Regions from separate parts of the Scandinavium lactucae genome, predicted to be linked through region 3. Evidence: predicted binding sites of a transcription regulator. Region 3 holds the regulator's gene; each other region holds the start of a gene.
The links. The regulator Fur, encoded in region 3, represses iron uptake genes when iron is present. The targets are predictions, from matches to a motif close to ATAATAATGAGAACNACTATCAA.

Region 1: a site for Fur is predicted at 4,727-4,749, ahead of bfd (bacterioferritin-associated ferredoxin). Genes of this name have one in related genera too.
Region 2: a site for Fur is predicted at 1,331-1,353, ahead of exbB (tol-pal system-associated acyl-CoA thioesterase). Genes of this name have one in related genera too.
Region 4: a site for Fur is predicted at 3,474-3,496, ahead of feoA (ferrous iron transporter A). Genes of this name have one in related genera too.

The regions. Positions count from the first base shown of each region.
Region 1 is NZ_JAWXRD010000008.1:33,794-39,843, forward strand. Features, by position in the region: gene gspJ (type II secretion system minor pseudopilin GspJ) at 1-504, shown strand, start outside; gene gspK (type II secretion system minor pseudopilin GspK) at 504-1,523, shown strand; gene gspL (type II secretion system protein GspL) at 1,511-2,653, shown strand; gene SIK69_RS07425 (type II secretion system protein M) at 2,650-3,120, shown strand; gene SIK69_RS07430 (prepilin peptidase) at 3,113-3,883, shown strand; gene bfr (bacterioferritin) at 3,947-4,423, opposite strand; gene bfd (bacterioferritin-associated ferredoxin) at 4,498-4,692, opposite strand; gene SIK69_RS07445 (glycosyl hydrolase family 18 protein) at 4,851-6,050, opposite strand, start outside.
Region 2 is NZ_JAWXRD010000029.1:53,327-59,376, reverse strand. Features, by position in the region: gene metC (cystathionine beta-lyase) at 1-1,163, opposite strand, end outside; gene exbB (tol-pal system-associated acyl-CoA thioesterase) at 1,415-2,146, shown strand; gene exbD (TonB system transport protein ExbD) at 2,153-2,581, shown strand; gene SIK69_RS10790 (cytoplasmic protein) at 2,675-3,106, opposite strand; gene SIK69_RS10785 (hypothetical protein) at 3,108-3,512, opposite strand; gene SIK69_RS10780 (ESA_00282 family adhesion-associated protein) at 3,616-4,119, shown strand; gene SIK69_RS10775 (methyl-accepting chemotaxis protein) at 4,294-5,844, shown strand; gene yghU (glutathione-dependent disulfide-bond oxidoreductase) at 5,898-6,050, opposite strand, start outside.
Region 3 is NZ_JAWXRD010000035.1:49,864-55,913, forward strand. Features, by position in the region: gene fldA (flavodoxin FldA) at 14-544, shown strand; gene fur (ferric iron uptake transcriptional regulator) at 871-1,323, shown strand; gene SIK69_RS15430 (ChiQ/YbfN family lipoprotein) at 1,419-1,757, opposite strand; gene chiP (chitoporin ChiP) at 1,805-3,217, opposite strand; gene glnS (glutamine--tRNA ligase) at 3,621-5,288, opposite strand; gene nagE (N-acetylglucosamine-specific PTS transporter subunit IIBC) at 5,594-6,050, opposite strand, start outside.
Region 4 is NZ_JAWXRD010000003.1:148,566-154,615, reverse strand. Features, by position in the region: gene ompR (osmolarity response regulator transcription factor OmpR) at 1-153, opposite strand, end outside; gene greB (transcription elongation factor GreB) at 382-855, shown strand; gene SIK69_RS04990 (Tex family protein) at 959-3,286, shown strand; gene feoA (ferrous iron transporter A) at 3,549-3,776, shown strand; gene feoB (Fe(2+) transporter permease subunit FeoB) at 3,806-6,050, shown strand, end outside.

The sequences.
Region 1 (6,050 bases), on a different contig from region 3:
ATTAACAGCAACGAAACGACCAAAAAGCACCAGCAACGCTTCAGCGCATTATTACGCACCGTCAACCTGCTCGAAAAAGACATCAGGCAGTTTGTGCCACGCCAACTCAGGAACAGCCCCCAAATGATTGAGGCCGGCCAAACCGACTTAACGCTGACCACCGCCCGCGCGGATGACGCACTGAATGCCTGCTGTACACCCGCCATCCAGCGGGTCCATTGGTATCTGAAAAAAGGCGTGCTTTACCGTGAAGTTTGGCAATATCCGGATGCCGTAAAACCAACACTGGAGATGCCTATGCTTGATAACGTAGACAGTTTTACTCTGCGCTATTACGCGCAAGGGGCTTTCCTTGATAAGACTGACGCAGGCAAAACGCTACCTCAGGCAGTGGAGTTTACTTTGGGGCTGGTCGATCCGGGTCCGGTCATGCGGCTCATTCGCCTGCCGGAACTTCACCTCCAGCCAGGGATGAGCGCACCTGAGCCTCCGGAAAAACAATAATGAAACGACAGCAACAAGGCATGGCGCTACTGGTTGTGCTGTTGATTCTGGCAATCATGGCAGCTCTGGCGACAGAAATGACATTACGTTTTCAGGTGAACCTGAAACGCACCGGTTATACCGCCTCCCGCCTGGCGCAAAACGAACTCGTCGGGATAGCAGAGCAACAGGCTGTGCGTATTTTGCAACAGGACCTTAAGGACAATGCCAAATACACTTCACCGGAGCAGTATTGGGCCCAGCCACAAGACATTGCGTTGTCCGACGATCGTAGCGTTCACTGGCATCTGGAAGATGCGCAAAACTGTTTTAACCTCAATGTCCTGTCCGCTGTGCCCGTGGATTCAATGGATGATGAACCGTACAGCGTAAAAACATTCCGCGCGCTTTTACACAACAGCGGCGCGGATGGTGCCCGGGCGGACACCATTATTGATTCGATTGCGGACTTTATCGACAGCGACGATATTCCACGTCGTGCCGGGGCCGAAAGTGAGTACTACCATACTCAGGAGATTCCACATGACAACGCAAATACCCTCTTTGTCAGCGTCTCCGAACTCAAAAGCATTCAGGGTATGACTCCGGCTCTCTACCACCGGCTGGCCCCTAATCTGTGTGCGCTACCCAACACAGAATTACAAATCAATGTCAGCACCCTGACCGTCAGGCATGCGTCTCTGTTGGCGGCCATATTTAACAACGTGATTTCAGCCAAGGAAGTCGAAACCCTGTTTGCCAATCGGATGTCGCAAACCTGGCAAAATCCTGTTCAGCTAGCGGGCTATCTGGAGAAAACCTTTCCGGGACACGACCAGGATTTTGCCGCAGCCAAAAGCATTCTTACCACCTTTAGCCATTTTTTTAGGCTGGAAACAAACATTCAGCAGGACGATGGGCGGCAATATTTTACCAGCCAGCTTGAATACGATGAAAAAGAGAAAAAAGTGTTAATCGTGACCCGCTCCGTCGGTGTATACGAACACATGAAGGGAAGTCGATATAAATGGAATCGTTAATTTTGCGCCCAGGCGTAAACACACTTGAGTGTCGTTATCATAATGAGCTCGGTGAACTGGTCATGCAGAAATTCACTAACATCACTGAGCCCGACTGCTTGTGTGATTTACCCGGAAAGGACAGCGCCCTGTTGTTGCTCTCTCCAGCGCATTTTTATTTCCGTGAAGTGACGCCTCCGGCGCAAGATTACAGCATCACGGCACAGACCTTAGGCTGGCTGACGGAGGACGCCGTGGCAGAAAACCCAGACGATCTCCACTGGAGTATTCTCGCGCGCAATGAAGGCAGCTTACAACTCGCGGGCATCCGCAAAGTGGTCCTGACTGACATTCTGCACAGCCTCAGTCTGGCGGGCGTCACGGTCAGACGAGCACTTCCCGATGGTTATGATTTGCCTTTTGAACCTCAGACCTGGACACTCCTTCAGCACGAGGGCAGCTGGCTCATGCGCTATGCGGAACACAAATTTTCTGTGCTTAACACTGCCCTGCTTGAACATTTATTGATGCGCCATCCGACACAACAAATACGCAGTTTTAGTCCCCTGCCCGTCGCGCATAAACTGATAGACATTTTGCCCGCGCAAGACAGGCACACTGCCTGGCATCAACAGCCGACGATAGTCGCAGACATCAACCTACTCCACGGCCCGTTTCGCGTGCGACCGCCGGTCACTGTGGTTAAACCGCTTCACAAAAAGCTCGTCGGCGGCGCGTTTTTATTGGCGCTATTGGTCTGGTTAAGCGCCAAGGGGTTGGTTCTCTGGCAAGTTAGCCAGCAAAACGCAGAACTGAAAGCACAAGGCAAAGCCCTGTGGAGCCGCTATTTCCCAGGCGATACGCGGAGCAGTAACTTTAAATTCTTCTTCGAATCGGCCTCCGGACAAACCTGGCCTGACGTCATGTCTCGCCTGTCACTGATTTCACAAAATCTGCAGGACTTCCCGAAGCTTAAGATTCGTCAATTCGCTTATGACAAGGACAAACACGTCTTGAGGTTAACCCTGAAAGTTGAAGACCCTGTACAGATGGCACAATTCATACAACGTACCCATGACGATCTTAATTTTTCCGTACAACCAAGTGAGACCGCGGGTCTTGTGGTGTTAATCAGCGGAGCTAAACCATGATCAACTGGTGGCAAGGCAAAACGCTCCGGGAAAAAGTCTTCATCTTTCTGTTGGCAGGTAGCTGTTTAATGGCGGGTATCATGTATGGCATCGTTACCCCGTTGAACAACGGTATCGCGCGCCTATCTGCCGAGAACATCCGCCTCGCAGATGAGATTACGTGGCTGAATAATGCCGCCCATCGCAAGGGGATTGTTCCGGCAAATCCCACGACGGCAACGATGGAGCAACTACTGGCGAATACCGCCAGGCAGAGTGGCATTCAGTATAAAAGCCAAAAAACAGACCCTCAGACGCTGTCCATCTCTCTCGCCCCCTTACCCGCCAACACGCTTTTCGTCTGGCTTCAGGCTTTACAGCACAGCGGTTTACAGGTCACACAACTCGATTTTTCTGCCCATCCCTCCGGGAAAAATAGTGTGAAGGTAATAACGCTCAAGCTGCGACAGGTAAAGCCTCATGGATAAGGTTATTGAAATCATCCTGATGGGCATCTTGGGTTTGCTTACCGGCAGTTTTATGAATGTCGTCGTCTATCGGGTGCCTCGAGGCATCAAAGACATCAACGTACCACTTAGCAACATTGCCTGGCCCGGCTCATGTTGCCCTCAATGTCAGCATCCAATACGTTACCGCGACAACGTCCCGCTCCTTAGTTGGCTCTGTCTACAAGGGCGTTGCCGTGATTGCCACGCGCGGATCTCCCTGCGTTATCCTTTGACGGAAGCCGCTTGTGGATTGATGTTTGCGCTAATTACCAGCCTGTTTCCTCTCTACCCAGAAGCGCTGGCTATCTGCCTGCTGTTTTGGTTCCTGCTGGCATTAACGCAAATCGACGCGCAGCATTGTTTGCTACCAGACAAACTAACGTTGCCGTTGTTGTGGCTGGGCCTGCTGTATCACTGCTTGTTTATCGGTATCGACCTGCGCGATGCTGTACTTGGCGCGATGGCCGGCTATCTGGCGCTGTGGCTTGTGTATCAGGCGTTTCGGCTGCTGGCGGGTAAAGAAGGGATGGGCTTTGGCGATTTTAAATTACTCGCCGCGCTGGGAGCATGGTGCGGTTGGCAGGCCTTACCGAGCATCCTGTTACTGTCTTCGATGCTGGCGCTGATTTATGCCGTTGGCCGCCTTATCTTATACGGTAACAAACAGCCGCACATCGCCTTCGGTCCATGGCTAAGCCTGGCAGGCTGGCTGAGTTTTCTGTGGCAAAGCTGGTATGGCTGACAGCGCTGACATGCAGAGCGGCAAAAGCCTGCTTACCGCTCTGCATGCGCAACGTAATAACCGTTAGTTCTCTTCGCGAATCTGGGCCTGAAGATAATTCTGTATACCCATTTTCTGAATCAGATCCAGCTCGGTTTCCAGCCAGTCAATGTGATGTTCTTCTTCGGTCAAAATCTTGATCATCATATCGCGACTGGCGTAATCGAAGACGCTATCGGCATATGCGATAGCTTCCCGCAGGTCCTTCGCACCCTCGAGTTCCAGCCGGAGGTCAGATTGCAGCATCTCCTCGACATCTTCGCCAATTTGAAGCTTGCCTAGATCCTGAAGGTTGGGGATCCCTTCGAGAAACAGAATACGCTCGATATAGATATCGGCATGTTTCATTTCATCGATAGATTCATGGTATTCGACATCGTTTAGACGTTTTAGGCCCCAGTTTTTAAACATACGTGCATGTAAGAAATACTGGTTGATTGCGACAAGCTCATTTCCCAATAACTTATTGAGATAACTTATGATTTTAACATCACCTTTCATTATATAGATCCTCCGCTTCCACTCTAACAAGCGTAGTAGAAGCGAAGAAAAAATAAACGCGAATTGTGGTGTTATCAGGCGATTTCTTTAAATTCAGGGAGTTGGGTCAACTCATCCTGCATGATTTCGCGCGCGGCACGAATACATTTCCCGCACTGCGTTCCGACAGGGACAAACTTTCTGAGTTGTTGAAAAGACTGAGGACTGAACTGGCGTACAGCCTGGCGGATCTTCTTATCACTAACACCATTACACAGACAAACGTACATATCGACTCCCGTACAATTTCTGATCAAAGTGTAAATGAGAATGGTTATGATTTCAATAGAGTTGCATTTTGGAATGGCAAAATCATGCTTCGCATAAAAAAGCGCACCTGCGTTTACTCAGGTGCGCTTTCGTTTAGTTTAGTCTGTGCTCATGACTATTATTTCAGCATGTCTGCGGTAACAACAACTTCAGCAACATAGGCTGGATTTGGCGAAGTACGTTCAATGACAATCTTTTCGCCAACAGAAATCGCTTTGTCATCAGATTTCACCAGGATGGTGTTATCACCCTGATCGCTGGCATTCGCATAGCTGCATTTACCATTGTCACAATAGAAAATGGTATTGCCTATTTGCTGGTCATCGTCAATCACTTTAGCAACATACGAGGAGCCATCTTTGCTTTGTAATTTGTCTTTTGCAAACTCAACAACAGCATAAGGTACGTTATTAATTTTCTGTACAGTCAGAGACTTAACAGAGCCATCATTGATGACGGATTTCTTACCATCAAGCATATCTTGCGTGACGGTGATTTGGCCAATAACCGCCGCATCAGGCGTTGTGCGCTTGACGGTAATCACGCTACCCACAGGGATTTTGCTACTGACATTATCAGTGCTTAATGACACCTCTTTACCCAAATAACCGGCATAAGCGTAATAAGGTTGCACCCCCTCCGTTGAGAAGAGATATTTACCATCAATCTCGACACGATAAGCATGTCCAGAAGTCAGTTTATCAGCGGGTAAGTTGAAGACAACGCGGCGTCCACCATTTTGCAATGTAATGAATAACCCCTTCATATCAGGATCTTGTGCAGGGGTCGTTTTGATTTCTTTAACGATATTCCCCAACTCATGATCTGGCGTATCACCGCTGATATCCCAGACAATCGCGCCAGCAAAACCTTGCTGATTGATGTAGTCTACTTTCTCTTTCACAGACTGCGGATCGTCGTAGGTCAGGAACTCTTTGTTCTGTGGACCGTACAGATACGGCACACCGGATTCGCTATCCCAGTAGCGTACGTAATCGCCGCTGGCCAACTTCTCTTTCAGCACATACCACGGATGGGTACCGGTATTCTGGCCAACGTCATCCCAAGTGCCATGCACGGTCGCTGTTCCCGGTGTAAAGAGGCCTGGCAGACCTTTGACAATTTCAGTGGGTTCAACGTCACCCCAACCACGACCGTAGTATGGAATGCCCATCAGCAGTTTGGATTTTGGCACATTCCAGGTATTAACATATTCATCCATAGTCGCTGCGACGTTCAGCAGTTGATCTTCGTCTTTGCTGTTCGCGTACAGCGGCGCGTTATGGCCGGTAATGGACTCGAAGGCACCGTGGATGTC
Region 2 (6,050 bases), on a different contig from region 3:
GACAAATCCTGGAGAAGATCGTCAACATTCTCTAAACCAATGTGCAGACGAATCAGTGTCCCGTTGAAGTCAGGCTTGCCGTCAGGGCGGATTACCGCGAGTTGCTCCGGCTGGGTGGGCAGAATTAATGACTCGTAGCCGCCCCAGGAGTAGGCCATGCTGAACAGCGTAAAGTTGTCGAGATAGGCGGCCAGTTCATTATCGTTGAGCCGTTTTTTTAGAATGAATGAGAACAAACCGCTGCTACCCGTAAAGTCTCGTTTCCAGAACTCGTGGCCTTTACTGCCCGGCAAAGCAGGGTGATTGACCCGTGCAACCTGCGGGTGCTGCGCCAGCCATTCGGCAATTTTAACGCTACTTTCATGATGCTGGCGCAGACGGACGCCGAGAGTTCGCAAGCCGCGGCTGGTCATATAGGCGGTGTCGGCATCAACCATCTGACCCATCAGATAGGCATTCTCACGCAGCTGGTCCCAGCAGCGGGCGTTGGCGACGGCGGTGCCGATCATGCCATCGGAATGACCAATCAGGTATTTGGTGGCCGCCTGAATGGAAATATCGATATCAAACTCGAGCGCCTTAAACAGCACGCCCGCCGCCCAGGTGTTGTCGATCATAATGATGGCGTCCGGGGCCACGCGGCGAACCGCGCTGACGATGGCGGGCACGTCATGCACTTCCAGGGTGATCGAGCCCGGTGATTCCAGGAACACCACTTTAGTATTCGGCTGGATCAAATCGGCAATCCCGGCCCCAATCATCGGGTCGAACCAGCCGGTCGTGACCCCGAGTTTTTTAAGAATTTTGGTGCTGAAATCCTGGCTCGGCTCATAGGCGCTGTTGGTCATCAGCACATGATCGCCCTGTTCAACAAATGCCAGAATCGTGTTCGCCACTGCCGCCGCACCACACGGGAACAGGGCGCAACCGGCTCCCCCTTCCAGCTCGCACATCGCTTCCTGCAACGAGAAATGGGTCAGCGTGCCGCGACGACCGTAAAACAGCTCACCTTTGGCGCGATTGCGGGTGGCATGCTTCTTCGCTTCCACAGTGTCGAAAACCAGGGAGGACGCGCGCTGGATAACGCTGTTCACCGATCCCTGAGTGAATCTTTTACTCCGGCCAGCATTCACCAGCACGGTATCAAGTTGCTTATTGGACATGTTCTCCCTACCTGTTTTTATACGTCTGGACGTCTAAACTAGCATGATTGCACCGGGATGTACGACACCCAAACATATTAAGCAGAAAATTTTGCCGGTAAGCGGCAAAGCGCCTTTTTTACTGCGTCAGCGCAATGAAAGTTAGTGATGATTGCGTCAATATGTAAATAGTAATGAGAACGACTATCAATTCGACGTCGTTTTGATATTATTACGAGCAGATTTTGTGATTTAGATCCTGGAGAAACAGAGTGGGTAATAATTTGATGCAGGCGGATCTCTCCGTTTGGGGTATGTATCATCATGCCGACATCGTGGTTAAGGTAGTTATGATCGGCCTGATTCTGGCATCGGTCGTCACCTGGGCAATCTTCTTCAGTAAAAGTACCGAACTGCTGTCGCAAAAGCGCCGCCTCAAGCGTGAGCAGCAGCTGTTAGGCGAAGCCCGCTCTTTGAATCAGGCCAGCGACATTGCCGCAGCCTTCCCGGCGAAAAGCCTCAGCCTGCAACTGCTGAACGAAGCGCAGAACGAGCTGGAACTTTCCGAAGGTGCTGAAGATAACGAAGGCATTAAAGAGCGTACCGGTTTCCGTCTGGAACGCCGCGTGGCGGCTGCCGGGCGTCATATGGGCCGTGGCAACGGTTATCTGGCCACTATCGGGGCGATTTCGCCGTTTATCGGCCTGTTTGGCACCGTATGGGGCATCATGAACAGCTTCATCGGTATCGCCCAAACCCAGACCACCAACCTTGCCGTCGTGGCACCGGGCATCGCCGAAGCGCTGCTGGCGACCGCTATCGGCCTGTTTGCCGCGATTCCTGCCGTGGTTATCTACAACATTTTCGCCCGCATGATTGGCGGCCACAAAGCGCTGCTCGGTGATGTCGCAGCCCAGGTTCTGCTGCTGCAAAGCCGTGACCTTGATCTGAATAACAGCGGCGCTCAGCCGGTGCGTACCGCGCAGAAACTGCGGGTAGGGTGATAGCCAATGGCAATGCGTCTTAACGAAAATCTGGACGATAACGGCGAAATGCATGAGATCAACGTGACGCCGTTCATCGACGTCATGCTGGTTCTGCTGATTATCTTCATGGTGGCCGCCCCGCTGGCGACCGTCGACGTGAAGGTGAATCTGCCTGCCTCTTCCAGCCAGCCACAGCCGCGCCCGGAGAAACCGGTGTATCTGTCGGTGAAAGCAGACAACAGCATGTTCCTCGGTAACGATCCGGTCACCGAAGAAACGATGGTAAATGCGATTAACGCGCAGACCGAAGGCAAGAAAGACACCACCATCTTCTTCCGGGCGGATAAAACCGTGAATTACGAAACGATGATGAAGGTGATGGATACGCTGCATCAGGCGGGGTATCTGAAAATCGGTCTGGTGGGTGAAGAGCACGCTGCCGCCGCGAAATAATCGACATCATCACATCTTTAAACAAAGAACCGGCCATGCGCCGGTTTTTTTACGTGCGTTGATGTCCGTCGTGCAAAAGTGACAGGCGTCGATTCAGGCCTTCTTCGTCCCGGAGGTAGGGAGAGGCTCCTGCGGCGCGACGATATTGACGCAGGCGGTGCGGCAGTTGCCGTCGGCGAGTTTGCGGCTCAGGCGCAGGGTGGCGACTTCGCGCCCCAGTATGTGTTGATAGCTGGCTTCGATATGCGCGAGAACTTTCTCTTTGAGTTGCGGATTACGGCTGATTACCTCGGCCAGCGCTGCGCCGTAAATTTCCTCTTTCACCTGGAAGGCGTAAATCTCGCGGCGGTACTGCCATTTCATGCGTACCAGCGCGGCGGGAATTGACACCAGCGCTTTGGCGGTTTCTTCAATCACCGCATTTTTCTCATTTTTCAGCGCCTGAAGATTATGTTTCAGGATCACCGCATCGCTGTTTTTGTCGTCTAAAGTCAAATAAACGTTATTATTATCACTCTCTTTCATTTTACTCAGCCTGAAAGTCGTAAAAAAGAGATGCTGTTTTTTCTTGCGTGATCAAATTAAGCCAAATTTCATTCCCGGCTTCATTTATTTTATCGGTGTACTCGGCAATAATTTGACTTAATTCCTGGTTATCAATTTCCGCTTCCATTTGAAGGTCGTTGAGAACGCGAGCATAGGCTTCGATTTTCATGACCCGAAATAGCCTGTCTTTAATATGACGGTCACGCTCTTCCAGCAGCATATTGCGCGACTGACCGTGACGTACCGGGGCGGCTAAGAGATCTGCTTCGAAATTTTCGAGCGTTATCTTTCCCTGAGTTAAATCAGCATTATTTTCTGCTACGCCGGGCGCTGGCTCTGGGTTTGAGATGTGAAAATGGGCCGGGATCAGCGACTCGGGTATCATGCCTGATGTCCTTTTATTTTCAACAGGATAGGGGTAATAAAGATGTGAGGTTCGTTGACAATATCATGGCGGAAATTTAAAATCAAAAAAAATGGAGTAAACCATGAACAGTATTATCTATTTCGTAATAGCACTGCTATTACTTACCGTTGTTATTCTTATCGTTATCTCCGGCCTGTTTAAAAATGACGTGGTGGCGGAAAAACCTGAACCACCGCAGATGAAATTGCTGAGCAAAGAAGAAGGTGAAGACCATTTTTCGGTGCTGATGAACGCGATAACACCGGTATGGTACTGGCGCGTCAATCATGAATATATTGATTTTCTTCATGCCACCATAAAACGCATGAGTATCACCGAATTAAATTCTACCGCAGGGTTATTTGAGGCCCAGCGGCGCTGTAGCGATCTCAATTCGGCGGTGTATAAATATTACGACAATATAAAAAAACGCTGCGTCAATGGCGAAAAGGTCTCGCACGGTGATCTAGACGTGTTGAACCTGCAGCAATGTTTTCGCGAGTTTAGCCTCGACGCCTATCCGTCCCTGGTGGCGCTGGTGTGGCCGGAATATCAACGCCCGCAGGTGGATCCTCTGAGGGTGTAGGCCCGCGCAACGAAGTGCCGCCGGGCGAGGGCCTCATCTGAGGCATTGACTCGTGCCATCTTAAAAATTTCACAAAAAAATAATCACAAAACGTTATGAATTCTCCAGGTTCTGCCGATAACGAGGTGGATTGTGACGCGTGTCACAATACCCTTGCAACGGCCAGGAGAATTTATGCATTTGCTTCGTAACTTTACCATTCGGATGGTCATGCTGGTCATCCTCGGGATTTTTGGTTTGCTGTGGTCCGGCGTCGGTCTGTACAGCGTGTACTCGCTGTCGAAAGTAGCCGAGGGCAATCAGGTTGACCGGGAACTGGTCGCCCAGATGACCTTGCTGAGCCAGGGCAATGATCAGTACTTTCGTTTTGTGACCCGGCTGGGTCGGGCGATGGAGGCCAAAGCGGCAGGCAACACACCGGATTTTGCTCCCGCGCAGCAGGCGCTGGATAACATGCGCAGTAAGCTGGAGGCGCTGAAGGCGGTATCGCCCGGCCCAATGGATACGCAGATTTCTGCCGACACAATTGCCCACTGGCAGGCGCTGCTCGACAACGGCGTGGCTCGCCAGATGGCACTGGCGGCGCAGGGTTCCGCGGAAGACTATCGCCAGCAGGCTACCCACGTAACGCCTGCCTTAAGCCGCGCCTTCGGTGCCAGCACTGAGAAATTTAACGCCCGCGCCAGCGTCGCGCTGGACCACACCCGCGTGGTGGTCGATCACCTCACGTCCGTCACCCGGACGTTAATCATCAGCGCCGTCATCATCGGCCTGTTACTGCTCCTGTTCTCCGACCGCTATCTGGTGGCGATGCTGGTGAAACCGCTGGATCGCGTGCGGCAACACTTCCGCCTGATGGCGCAGGGCGATCTCAGCCAGCCGATGGCGTCGTTTGGTCGCAACTGCGTCGGCCAACTGGTGCCGTTGCTGAATGCGATGCAGGACAGCCTGCGCGAGGCCGTCAGCACCATTCGGCACGGCAGCGAAAATATCTGGCGCGGCGCGACGGAAATTTCGTCCGGCAATAACGACCTCTCTTCGCGTACCGAAGAGCAGGCCTCGGCGCTGGAAGAAACGGCGGCGAGCATGGAGCAACTGACGGCGACGGTGAAACTCAACGCCGATAACGCGCAGCAGGCCAGCGACCTGGCGCAGGCGGCATCACACACCGCCAGCAAGGGCGGTTCGCTGGTCGACAAGGTGGTCGACACCATGTCCGGTATCTCCGACAGCTCAAAGAAAATCGCTGAGATAACCACCGTCATCAACAGCATTGCGTTTCAGACCAATATTCTGGCGCTGAATGCCGCGGTGGAAGCGGCGCGGGCGGGTGAGCAGGGCCGTGGTTTTGCGGTGGTGGCAGGCGAAGTGCGTAACCTCGCCAGCCGCAGCGCGGGCGCGGCGAAAGAGATTGAAAGCTTAATTGCCGACTCCGTGACCCGCATCGACAGCGGGGTGCGGTTGGTGAATGACACCGGTAACACCATGGACGCCATTCTGCGCGCGGTGCAGGAAGTGACCACCATCATGAAGCAGATTGCCAGCGCGTCGGCGGAACAGAGCAAAGGGATTTCGCAGGTGGGCGTGGCAATCACGCAGATGGACAGTGTCACCCAGCAAAACGCCTCGCTGGTGGAACAGGTATCCGCCGCCGCCTCGGCGCTGGAGCAGCAAACTCATGCCTTGCAGCAGTCGGTGCAGAAATTCCGTCTGTCGAATGCCTGACACGGCGACGGCCTGAAATGACCGGGTGAACCCACCCGGTCGACGGAAAGGTATTAACCCTGACGCTTATCTTCAGTATGGGTGTCGAAATCGCTGGCCGAGTGGCGCTCATGCAACTGCTCGTTCAGCGGGCCCTGAGCTCGGTTGACGATGCGACCCCGTTTGACCGCCGGACGGTTGCCAACATCCTGCGCCCAGCGCAGCAC
Region 3 (6,050 bases):
GGTTATTTTACTCATGGCAATCACAGGTATTTTTTTCGGCAGCGACACCGGTAACACCGAAAATATTGCGAAGATGATCCAGAAGCAGCTGGGCAAAGACGTTGCCGAGGTGCATGACATTGCCAAGAGCAGTAAAGAAGACCTCGAAGGTTTCGACATTCTGCTGCTGGGTATCCCAACCTGGTACTACGGTGAAGCACAGTGTGACTGGGACGACTTCTTCCCAACGCTGGAAGAGGTAGACTTCAACGGCAAACTGGTGGCCCTGTTCGGCTGTGGCGATCAGGAAGACTACGCAGAGTATTTCTGTGATGCGCTGGGCACCATCCGCGACATCATCGAACCACGCGGCGCGACCATCGTCGGTCACTGGCCAACCGAAGGCTACCATTTCGAAGCCTCTAAAGGTCTGGCCGATGACAACCATTTTGTTGGTCTGGCCATTGATGAAGATCGCCAGCCTGAACTGACCGCTGAACGCGTTCAGAAGTGGGTAAAACAAATCTCTGAAGAGCTGCACCTGGAAGAGATCAAGAACGCCTGATGATGTAACGGCGCAGCGCTCGCGTTGCGCCGTGTGATTGATGAACAGATCGATAGGTTGCGTAAAATTAATAGATATAAGCAATCAAATTAATCGCTACAAATTTTTAACTTTTGAGCACATATCTGTACAATGTCTTCTGTTTTGACGAGGTCGGATGTTTCGCTTTGCAGATGATGCCTCGTTTCTGAAAAGCATACTTTGCTCAGGGTTTGCAGTTTTCATTTAGGCACCGCAGTCCTATAATGAGACGCATTATCCTGAATTCATTCTTAGTAATACTTCCAATAAGGAAGTGTATCGCCTAGCAACAGGACTGATTCCGCATGACTGACAACAATACCGCATTAAAGAAGGCAGGCCTGAAAGTCACGCTTCCTCGATTGAAAATTCTGGAAGTGCTTCAGGAGCCTGACAATCACCATGTCAGTGCGGAAGACCTTTATAAACGCCTCATCGACATGGGCGAAGAAATTGGTCTGGCAACGGTGTATCGCGTTCTGAACCAGTTCGACGATGCCGGGATTGTCACCCGCCACAATTTCGAAGGCGGTAAATCTGTTTTCGAATTGACCCAACAGCATCACCACGATCACCTGATCTGCCTCGACTGTGGCAAGGTTATCGAATTCAGTGATGACTCTATCGAAGCGCGTCAGCGCGAAATTGCCACCAGACACGGCATTCGTCTGACCAACCACAGTCTGTATCTTTATGGCCATTGCGCAGAAGGTGACTGCCGTGAAGATGAGCACGCACATGATGGTGCCGAGAAATAATCGGACATCCAGAAAAGTAAAAGCCAACCTGACGGTTGGCTTTTTTATTGGCATTTTTGGCATAACGTTGGGGCAATAGCGCCAACCGTCGAGGGTTACGGCTTAGGCGTATTGTTACTGCGAATCTCTTTCCACACCTGATCACAACGGGCTTTGACTGCCTGATCGTTGCCGGTACGCGTCGCCAGAATACAATTCTGGTAATCCAGAACGCGTACACTTTCCTGAGTCGCAAACTGCTGATGAGTCTTGTCAGTTTTCAGTACGTTGAGCACGCTCTGGCAGGCTTCAATTTTATCCGGATTTCCTTCAGCGGTATTGATACAGGCGCTGTAGGCATCTTTCAGCTTGCTGTCTTCTTGTGGTGCAGGAGATGGCTGCGCACAGGCCACCAGCCCGGAAGCCATAACGGCGATAAGAATCAATTTTTTCATGATACGGCCTTATCAATGCGCGGCAGGTTTACCCTGCCGCACGCGTGTCAGAAGATAGTGAACGGGGCAATAACGATGAACTTCACGTCACGCTCATCCTGGAAGATGTTGCCATAACCGCCGCCCCAGCTTGGGATGTCGGAGTGGTTGTCGTATTGAGTGAAGTGCAGTTTGAACAGCGTGCCTTTCGCACGGCCTTCCTGCACGGTGTACATCGCATCAAAGCTGTAAGAAGACTCTTTGATTTTGTTCGAGGCGTTGTCTTCACGCTGACCTGCGCTGTTGATATACCAGTCCGCCGGTTTGGCATCCCAGGCATACACGTAAGATGCGCCGACGGCCCAGCCTGGCATATCCCAATTTTTCAGGTCATACATCGCACCGAAGAACACCGCTTTTTCGCCGTTGGCGTTGAAGTCTGAGCGGTTATCCCACCAGATATCCAGACGACCGTTGGAAGAAGCATAGGTCGGGGTCATACGCTGGAGGAAGTAACCCTGCTGGCCTTCTGCTTTTACCCACGTCCCTTCCAGGCGCAGGTCAACTACGTCAGCCACTTTATAGCCGAAGGTCAGTGCCTGTAACCACGCGGTGCCGTCGTAAATATCGTTAATGGTGTTGCTCTCAACGGTGTCACGCGCCCCATAGAATTGGTAGCTGGTTGAGAGTGGCGCGCCGGCAACATCAAATTTGTAGCTGGCTTTGGCGAAGTACTGATCCATAAAGCCTTCTGCCTGACCAAATGCGGCTTCGAGCACCAGGTCATTTTTGAAATCATACTTGGCACCAATGGAGTGCAGATACTCAACTTTGGTTTTCTTATCGTTCTGATAGAAATGGTCTGTTTCGAGGTGCCATGGAGCCTTATATTCGTTGGTCCACATATAGGAGAAGCTCAACGCACCAGCATCACCGTAATCAAAGTTTGCCCCGGCTTCTGCCCCTTGATAGGTACCTGGCATAAAGCTCCAGTGCGGCGCTAAAAGCGTTTGCCCGGTTGGCTGAATATAACCTGCACGCGCCCAGGTCGGACCCAGTTTGAATTTCGCGGCGGCTTTATAAAGGCTGATACCACTCTTATCGCCAGAGTAATCTTCGTCGTAGCCTTTATTAATGGATGAGAACGCAATTTCGTTTGGGTGTCCGCTTTCTGATGATTCCGCCATTTCGATAGCGGTGAAAGCAGCAATATCAAGGCCGATAAAATCGGCGGCATAGCCAGACTGGAAGTCGAGGTTGGCGTTCCAGGTGGAATGGGAAAGGTTAGTTTTGTATTTGTCGCCGTCGGTGACGTCTTTACGGTCACGTTCACGCTGCCAGTAATAAACACCGCCGGTTAAGGTTGAATCGTCTACGAATCCTGCTGCACTGGCTTGCGGAACTGCAATCCAGCCCGACATTGCGGTGACCCCGGCAATAGCCAGCGCCAGCGTACTACGTTTGCCACTGAACGTACGCATGTGTATATCCTCTTTGACTTTTAAAAACGCGCTCACAAAGGTGAACAGCGATAAAAAATAAGTACTGCAAAAAAGTAGCGAGGCAGAAATGTCCTAACGCTATGTCGGTAGACTATTTTTCGCGACGCGAATTATCAATCCTTTTTCCGCACGAAAGCACAAGATTATGACAGGGCGCACATATTTGATTGCGTTTTGTTACAAAGTTGCTTTTTGAAAGGAAATACCAGAAGGTGCATTAGGCTGGGGTTTTACAACGAATTAGAGAATAACGTCAGTTGAAAATGTAACAAGACAGAGGCGGTGTTTCATAGATCGAAATGATATTATTTCGCATCACGAAAATGACTTAAAAAAAGCGCCGCTCAGGGCGACGCTTTTTCATTAGGCGATAACGGAAAGATTACTCGCCCGCTTTGGCCCAGGTATCACGCAGACCGACGGTGCGGTTAAACACCAGCTTCTCAGCGGTGGTGTAACGGCTGTCTAGGCAGAAGTAACCCTCACGTTCGAACTGATGCGCTTTGCCCGCTTCAGCGGCTTTCAGCGAAGGCTCAGCATAGCCCTGCTTGATAACCAATGATTCCGGGTTGATGACCGCCAGGAAGTCCTCTGCGGCACCCGGGTTCGGTACGCTAAACAGACGATCGTACAGGCGAATCTCAACCGGCAGCGCATGCTGAGCGCTAACCCAGTGGATCACGCCTTTCACTTTACGGCCATCCGCCGGATCTTTACTCAGCGTATCGGCATCATAAGTACAGAAGATAGTCGTAATGTTGCCTTCTGCATCTTTCTCTACGCGCTCGGCCTTAATCACGTAAGCGTTGCGCAGGCGCACTTCTTTGCCCATCACCAGACGTTTGTACTGCTTGTTGGCTTCTTCACGGAAGTCAGCGCGATCGATCCAGATTTCACCACTGAACGGCACTTCACGGCTGCCCATTTCAGGTTTGCTCGGATGGTTCGGCATGGTGACGATTTCGCTTTCGCCCTGCGGGTAGTTTTCGATAACCAGTTTAACCGGATCGATAACCGCCATCGCACGCGGTGCATTGTCGTTGAGATCTTCACGAATGCAGGATTCCAGCGATGCAATCTCGATGGTGTTGTCCTGCTTGGTGACGCCGATGCGCTTACAGAACTCACGAATGGACGCGGAGGTATAGCCGCGACGACGCAGACCGGAGATGGTCGGCATACGCGGGTCATCCCAGCCTTCAACGTGCTTGTCGGTAACCAGCAGGTTCAGCTTACGCTTGGACATCACGGTGTATTCCAGATTCAGACGAGAGAACTCGTACTGACGTGGATGGACCGGAATGGAAATGTTGTCCAGCACCCAGTCGTACAGGCGACGGTTGTCCTGGAATTCGAGCGTACACAGCGAATGGGTAATGCCTTCCTGCGCATCACTAATGCAGTGGGTGAAGTCATACATCGGGTAGATGCACCACTTACTGCCGGTCTGATGGTGATCGGCGAATTTGATGCGATACAGCACCGGATCGCGCATCACGATGAACGGTGATGCCATGTCGATTTTGGCACGCAGACACGCTTTCCCTTCTTCGAAGCCACCGGCACGCATTTTTTCAAACAGCGCCAGGTTCTCTTCCACGCTGCGATCGCGGTACGGGCTGTTTTTACCCGGCTGCGTCAGGGTGCCGCGATATTCACGGATTTCGTCTGCGGAGAGTTCGTCCACATACGCCAGACCTTTGTTGATAAGCTCAATCGCATACTCGTGCAGCTTATCGAAGTAGTCAGAGGAGTAGCAGATGTCACCTGACCAGTGGAAGCCTAACCACTCGACGTCATGTTTGATCGACTCCACGTATTCGATGTCTTCTTTCACCGGGTTGGTGTCATCGAAACGCAGGTTGCACTGACCCTGATAATCCTGGGCGATGCCGAAGTTCAGGCAGATCGATTTCGCATGACCGATATGCAGATAACCGTTCGGCTCAGGCGGAAAACGGGTGTGCACGGTCGTATGCTTACCAGTGGCCAGATCTTCATCGATAATCTGGCGAATAAAGTTAGTCGGGCGGGCTTCTGCCTCACTCATCGCGGGTTCCTCAAGGCGTAAACAACATATAACGGAATATGATCTTATAAGCTGAGGGCGGAGACAACCCTTAGTTACAGAAAAATGGGGGTTAACAGAGAATATCGGGGCGGCGGGAGCGATAAAAAAGCGGCGGAGGATATTCCCCCGCCGCTAAGGCACATTCTATTACCCGTCATTCTTCAAGAGGCCTGTGCGTTGGCTGCATCCGCTCACCCCAGTCACTTACCTGAGTAAGCTCCTGGGGATTCTCAGACTTGCCGCCTTCCTGCCACTCGAATTATTTTGGGTATCCTCAGGAACGATTACTTGCCTTTAATCTCATACAGCGGCGTCACGCCTGCTACAACCTGACCCTGCGCCTTAATAACCAGGCCGCTGAAATCGTCGATGTTGCTACACACCACTGGGCTAATCATTGAGCGTGCGTTAGCGTTCAGGAAGTCCAGATCCATTTCCAGGACCGGCTGACCTGCAACCACTTCGGCACCCTCTTCTACCAGACGCGTGAAGCCCTGGCCGTTCAGTGCAACGGTATCGATCCCCATGTGGACAACGATTTCCGCGCCTTTTTCGGTTTCGAGGCAGAACGCGTGGTTGGTATTGAAGATTTTAACAATGGTACCTGCCGCCGGAGAGACAACCGTTTTTTCGGTGGGTTTCACCGCCACACCGTCGCCTACTGCTTTGCTGGCGAAGGCTTCATCAGGAACCTGATCGAGCGCAACCACATCCCCGGTCACTGGGGAAACCAGTGCCGCG
Region 4 (6,050 bases), on a different contig from region 3:
CAGGTGGAAAGATTCACGGGTCAGCAGGCGGTCCATCTGTTCGGCGTTGGCGACGCTTCGAACCTGGAAGCCTTGTTCAGTCAGATAACGTTCAAGCAGCGCGCGAAGGCGCATATCGTCATCTACAACAAGAATCTTATAATTCTCTTGCATTGTGTGTACTCCCAGAAGGTTCGTAACAATTATGAGTGCGTATTCTCAAAAAAGCGTACGCTACGCTCCAGCTAAATCTGGTATAAATTCTAACCGAAATTGTTACAAAGCATATTTAACAGCAGCTTATCTGTACATTTCATCACAGAAAACTATTTTTTAACCATCTGTCGAATTCTTTGAGGCAAAATGTGCGCAAGCACAAGGTAGTCACAAGGTAGCATTACAATGAAAACGCCGCTAATCACCCGTGAAGGGTACGAGAAATTAAAGAAAGAGCTGGATTACCTCTGGCGTGAAGAACGCCCAGAGGTCACCAAAAAAGTGACCTGGGCGGCAAGCCTGGGCGATCGCAGTGAAAACGCTGATTATCAGTACAATAAAAAGCGGCTGCGTGAAATCGACCGTCGGGTTCGCTATCTGACCAAGTGCCTGGAAAATTTGAAAATTGTCGATTACTCACCGCAGCAGGAAGGCAAAGTCTTCTTTGGCGCGTGGGTGGAAATCGAAAATGACGACGGCGACACCAAACGCTTTCGCATCGTCGGCTATGACGAGATTTTTGGCCGCAAAGATTACATCTCGATTGATTCACCCATGGCCCGCGCGCTGCTGAAAAAAGAGGTCGGCGACCTGGCCGTCGTTCAGACGCCGGGCGGTGAAGCCAGCTGGTACGTCAATGAGATCGAATATGTGAAGTGACCCGCCTGGAACTCTCTGATTACGGACCCGAACGGCTGGCAATTTTGCCGTTCGATCCGTATAACTATCCCCTGATTTTCGACCCTAAAGATGAAATAAAGCCATGATGAATGATTCGCTCTGCCGCATTATTGCGGGTGAACTTCAGGCCAGAAACGAACAGGTAGCCGCTGCCGTTCGCCTGCTTGATGAAGGGAACACCGTGCCGTTTATTGCACGTTATCGTAAGGAAGTCACCGGCGGTCTGGACGACACCCAGTTGCGTAACCTGGAAACGCGTCTTGGCTATCTGCGTGAACTGGAAGAGCGTCGTCAGTCGATCCTCAAGTCCATCGACGAACAGGGCAAGCTGAGCGATGAGCTGGCCAAAGCCATCAAGGGCACCCTGAGCAAAACCGAGCTCGAAGATCTCTACCTGCCGTATAAACCGAAGCGCCGTACCCGAGGACAAATCGCGATTGAAGCAGGCCTTGAGCCGCTGGCCGATTTGCTGTGGAACGAGCCGTCGCATACGCCAGAAGACGAAGCCGCCAAATACATCAATGCCGACAACGGCGTGGCCGACACCAAAGCCGCCCTCGACGGGGCGCGCTACATCCTGATGGAGCGCTTTGCCGAAGACGCACAGCTGCTGGCGAAAGTGCGTGAGTATCTGTGGAAGAACGCCCATCTGGTGGCCGTTGTGGTCAGCGGCAAAGAGGAAGAAGGCGCGAAATTCCGTGATTACTTCGACCATCACGAACCGATTGCGACCGTGCCGTCTCACCGCGCGCTGGCGATGTTCCGTGGCCGTAACGAAGGCATTCTGCAACTGTCGCTGAATGCCGACCCGCAGTTCGACGAGCCGCCGAAAGAGAGCCAGGGCGAGCACATTATCATTAATCACCTCGGCCTACGTCTGAACAACGCCCCGGCAGACAGCTGGCGTAAAGGCGTGGTGAGCTGGACCTGGCGTATCAAGGTGCTGATGCACCTCGAAACCGAACTGATGGGCACCGTACGTGAACGCGCAGAAGACGAAGCGATTAACGTCTTTGCCCGTAACCTGCACGACCTGCTGATGGCCGCGCCAGCGGGCCTGCGCGCCACAATGGGCCTCGATCCTGGCCTGCGTACCGGCGTTAAAGTGGCGGTAGTTGACGGCACCGGCAAGCTGGTTGCTACCGACACCATCTATCCACACACCGGTCAGGCGGCGAAAGCGGCTGTCGCGGTGGCCGCGCTGTGCGAGAAACACAACGTGGAGCTGGTGGCTATCGGCAACGGCACCGCGTCGCGTGAAACCGAGCGTTTCTTCCTCGACGTGCAGAAGCAGTTCCCGAAAGTGACCGCGCAAAAAGTGATTGTCAGCGAAGCCGGGGCGTCGGTGTACTCCGCGTCGGAACTGGCAGCGCTGGAGTTCCCGGACCTCGACGTCTCTATCCGTGGGGCGGTGTCTATCGCCCGTCGCTTGCAGGATCCGCTGGCAGAGCTGGTGAAAATCGACCCGAAATCAATCGGGGTCGGCCAGTATCAGCACGACGTCAGCCAGAGCCAGCTGGCACGTAAGCTGGACGCGGTGGTCGAAGACTGTGTGAACGCCGTTGGCGTTGACCTGAATACTGCCTCCGTGCCGCTGCTGACCCGCGTAGCGGGCCTGACACGAATGATGGCGCAGAACATTGTCAGCTGGCGTGATGAGAACGGTCAGTTCCAGAACCGTCAGCAGCTGCTGAAAGTCAGCCGCCTGGGGCCAAAAGCCTTTGAACAGTGCGCGGGCTTCCTGCGTATTAACCACGGCGATAATCCGCTCGATGCCTCCACCGTTCACCCGGAAGCCTATCCGGTAGTCGAGCGCATTCTGGCGGCGACCGAGCAGGCGCTGAGTGACCTGATGGGCAACAGTAGCGCGCTGCGCGACGTCAAAGCCGTCGATTTTACCGACGAGCGTTTTGGTTTGCCGACGGTGACCGACATCATTAAAGAGCTGGAAAAACCAGGCCGTGACCCGCGTCCGGAGTTCAAAACCGCGCAGTTTGCTGACGGGGTGGAAACCATGAACGATCTGCTGCCGGGCATGGTGCTGGAAGGCGCAGTCACCAACGTGACCAACTTCGGTGCGTTTGTGGATATCGGCGTGCATCAGGATGGCCTGGTTCACATCTCTTCCCTGGCCGACAAGTTCGTCGAAGATCCACACACCGTTGTGAAAGCGGGCGACATCGTGAAGGTCAAAGTGATGGAAGTCGATCTGCAGCGCAAGCGTATCGCCCTGACCATGCGTCTGGACGAGCAGCCTGGCGACAGCAACACACGTCGTGGCAGCGGTGGCGGTCGTGAACAGAACGCCCGCCCGGCGGCCAAAGCGGCGAAACCTCGCGGTCGTGACGCGCAGCCTGCCGGTAACAGCGCAATGATGGACGCGCTTGCTGCGGCAATGAAGAAAAAATAAGCTTGTCCTTCTCAGGCCCTCTATTTTCAGAGGGCTTTTACTCTTAAATTATCCGCCTATTTATTTTCACTTTGATAACAACTCTGCTTTTTAGCAAACACACCTCTCAGCAGTAATATTGAGCCACATCAACTTCCCGTGAATTATTCAACAAACTGAACATCCGCTCACATTTTATTGATTGAAGGTGGAAACCATTCTCATTATCATCGTCGCTGTTGATATTTTATACTCTACAAAATTAGCGACCCAAGCAGGCCATATGCAATTCACTCCTGACAGTACGTGGAAGATTACCGGGTTCTCACGCGACATCAGCCCGGCTTATCGGCAGAAATTACTTTCGCTCGGCATGTTGCCGGGTTCGTCTTTTCATGTGGTTCGCGTCGCCCCGCTTGGCGATCCGGTGCATATCGAAACCCGTCGCGTCAGCCTGGTATTACGTAAGAAAGACCTGGCATTAATTGAGATTGAAGCGCTTACCCGTTAATTCCCGCCAGACATAGCGAGTTTTAGAAAATGAAGAAATTAACCGTTGGCCTGATTGGCAATCCTAACTCCGGGAAGACAACCTTATTTAATCAATTGACCGGGGCGCGTCAGCGCGTAGGCAACTGGTCAGGCGTAACGGTTGAGCGTAAAGAAGGTCAGTTCAACACCACCGACAGTCAGGTGACGCTGGTTGACCTGCCGGGCACCTACTCTCTGACCACCATCTCTTCGCAAACCTCTTTAGATGAGCAGATTGCCTGTCACTATATTCTGAGCGGTGACGCCGACCTGCTGATCAACGTGGTCGATGCCTCGAATCTCGAACGCAATCTGTATCTGACGCTCCAGCTGCTGGAACTCGGCATTCCCTGCGTGGTAGCGCTGAACATGCTGGATATCGCAGAGAAACAGCAAATCCGCATTGAAGTCGACGCGCTGTCGAAACGCCTCGGTTGCCCGGTTATCCCGCTGGTATCCACCCGTGGGCGTGGCATTGAAGCACTGAAAATGACCCTTGACCGCCACCAGGCTAATGATGATTTAGAGCTGGTGCATTATGCGCAGCCGTTGCTGCGTGAGGCCGAGGGTCTGGCGAAAGTGATGCCACAGGAGATGCCGCTCAAGCAGCGCCGCTGGCTGGGGCTACAAATGCTTGAAGGCGATATCTACAGCCTGGCGTACGCCGGAGACGCCGCACAGCAGCAGCTCGATGCCGTGACGCATCGCCTGCATGAAGAAATGGATGACCCGGCGCTGCACATTGCCGACGCGCGTTATCAGTCGATCGCCGCCGTGTGCGATGTGGTGAGCAACACCCTGACCGCCGAACCGAGCCGTTTCACCGCCGCCGTCGATAAAATCATTCTCAACCGTTTCCTCGGCCTGCCGGTATTCCTGTTTGTGATGTACCTGATGTTCCTGCTGGCTATCAACATCGGCGGCGCACTGCAGCCGATTTTTGACGCGGGTTCGGTTGCCATCTTTATTCACGGTATTCAGTGGGTGGGTGCGACCCTGCACTTCCCTGAATGGCTAACCATTTTCCTCGCTCAGGGGATAGGCGGCGGGATCAACACCGTCCTGCCGCTGGTGCCGCAGATTGGCATGATGTACCTGTTCCTGTCGTTCCTCGAAGATTCCGGCTATATGGCCCGCGCGGCCTTTGTGATGGACCGCCTGATGCAGTCCCTCGGCCTGCCTGGGAAATCATTCGTGCCGCTGATTGTGGGCTTCGGCTGTAACGTCCCGTCGGTGATGGGGGCGCGTACTCTGGATGCCCCGCGTGAACGCCTGATGACCATCATGATGGCGCCGTTTATGTCCTGCGGTGCGCGCCTGGCGATTTTCGCAGTGTTTGCGGCGGCCTTCTTTGGCCAGGATGGCGCGCTGGCGGTGTTCTCGCTGTACGTGCTCGGTATTGTGATGGCTGTCCTCACCGGGCTGATGCTCAAACACACCATCATGCGTGGGGAAGCCTCACCGTTCGTGATGGAGCTGCCGGTTTATCACGTTCCGCATCTGAAAAGCCTGATTATTCAGACCTGGCAGCGCCTGAAAGGCTTCGTACTGCGCGCCGGTAAAGTCATTGTGATTGTCAGTATTTTCCTCAGCGCGCTGAACAGCTTTACCCTCAGCGGCCAGGCGGCAGACAACATCAACGATTCCGCCCTGGCCTCGGTCAGCCGCGTCATCACCCCGCTGTTCAAGCCCATTGGCGTGCATGAAGACAACTGGCAGGCCACCGTCGGGCTGTTCACCGGCGCGATGGCGAAAGAGGTGGTCGTCGGGACGTTGAACACGCTCTACACCGCCGAAGATATCCAGCAGGAAGCGTTTAACCCAGCGGAATTTAATCTTCTGGATGAGCTGGGCGGCGCGGCAGAAGAGACCTGGCAGAGCCTGAAAGACACGTTCAGCCTGAGCGTACTGGCCAACCCAATTGAAGCCAGTAAAGGTGACGGGGAAATGGCTACCGGGGCGATGGGCGTGATGAGCAGCAAATTTGGCAGCGCAGCCGCCGCCTACAGCTACCTGATTTTCGTTCTGCTCTATATTCCCTGCATCTCGGTGATGGGCGCGATTGCCCGCGAATCGAGCCGCGGCTGGATGGGCTTCTCGGTGCTGTGGGGGCTGAATATCGCCTATTCGCTGTCGACGCTGTTCTATCAGGTGTCCAGCTTCCACCAGCATCCACGCTACAGCCTGACCTGCATTCTGGCGGTACTGCTGTTTAACGTGGTGGTTATCGGTCTGTTACGCCGCGCCCGCAGCC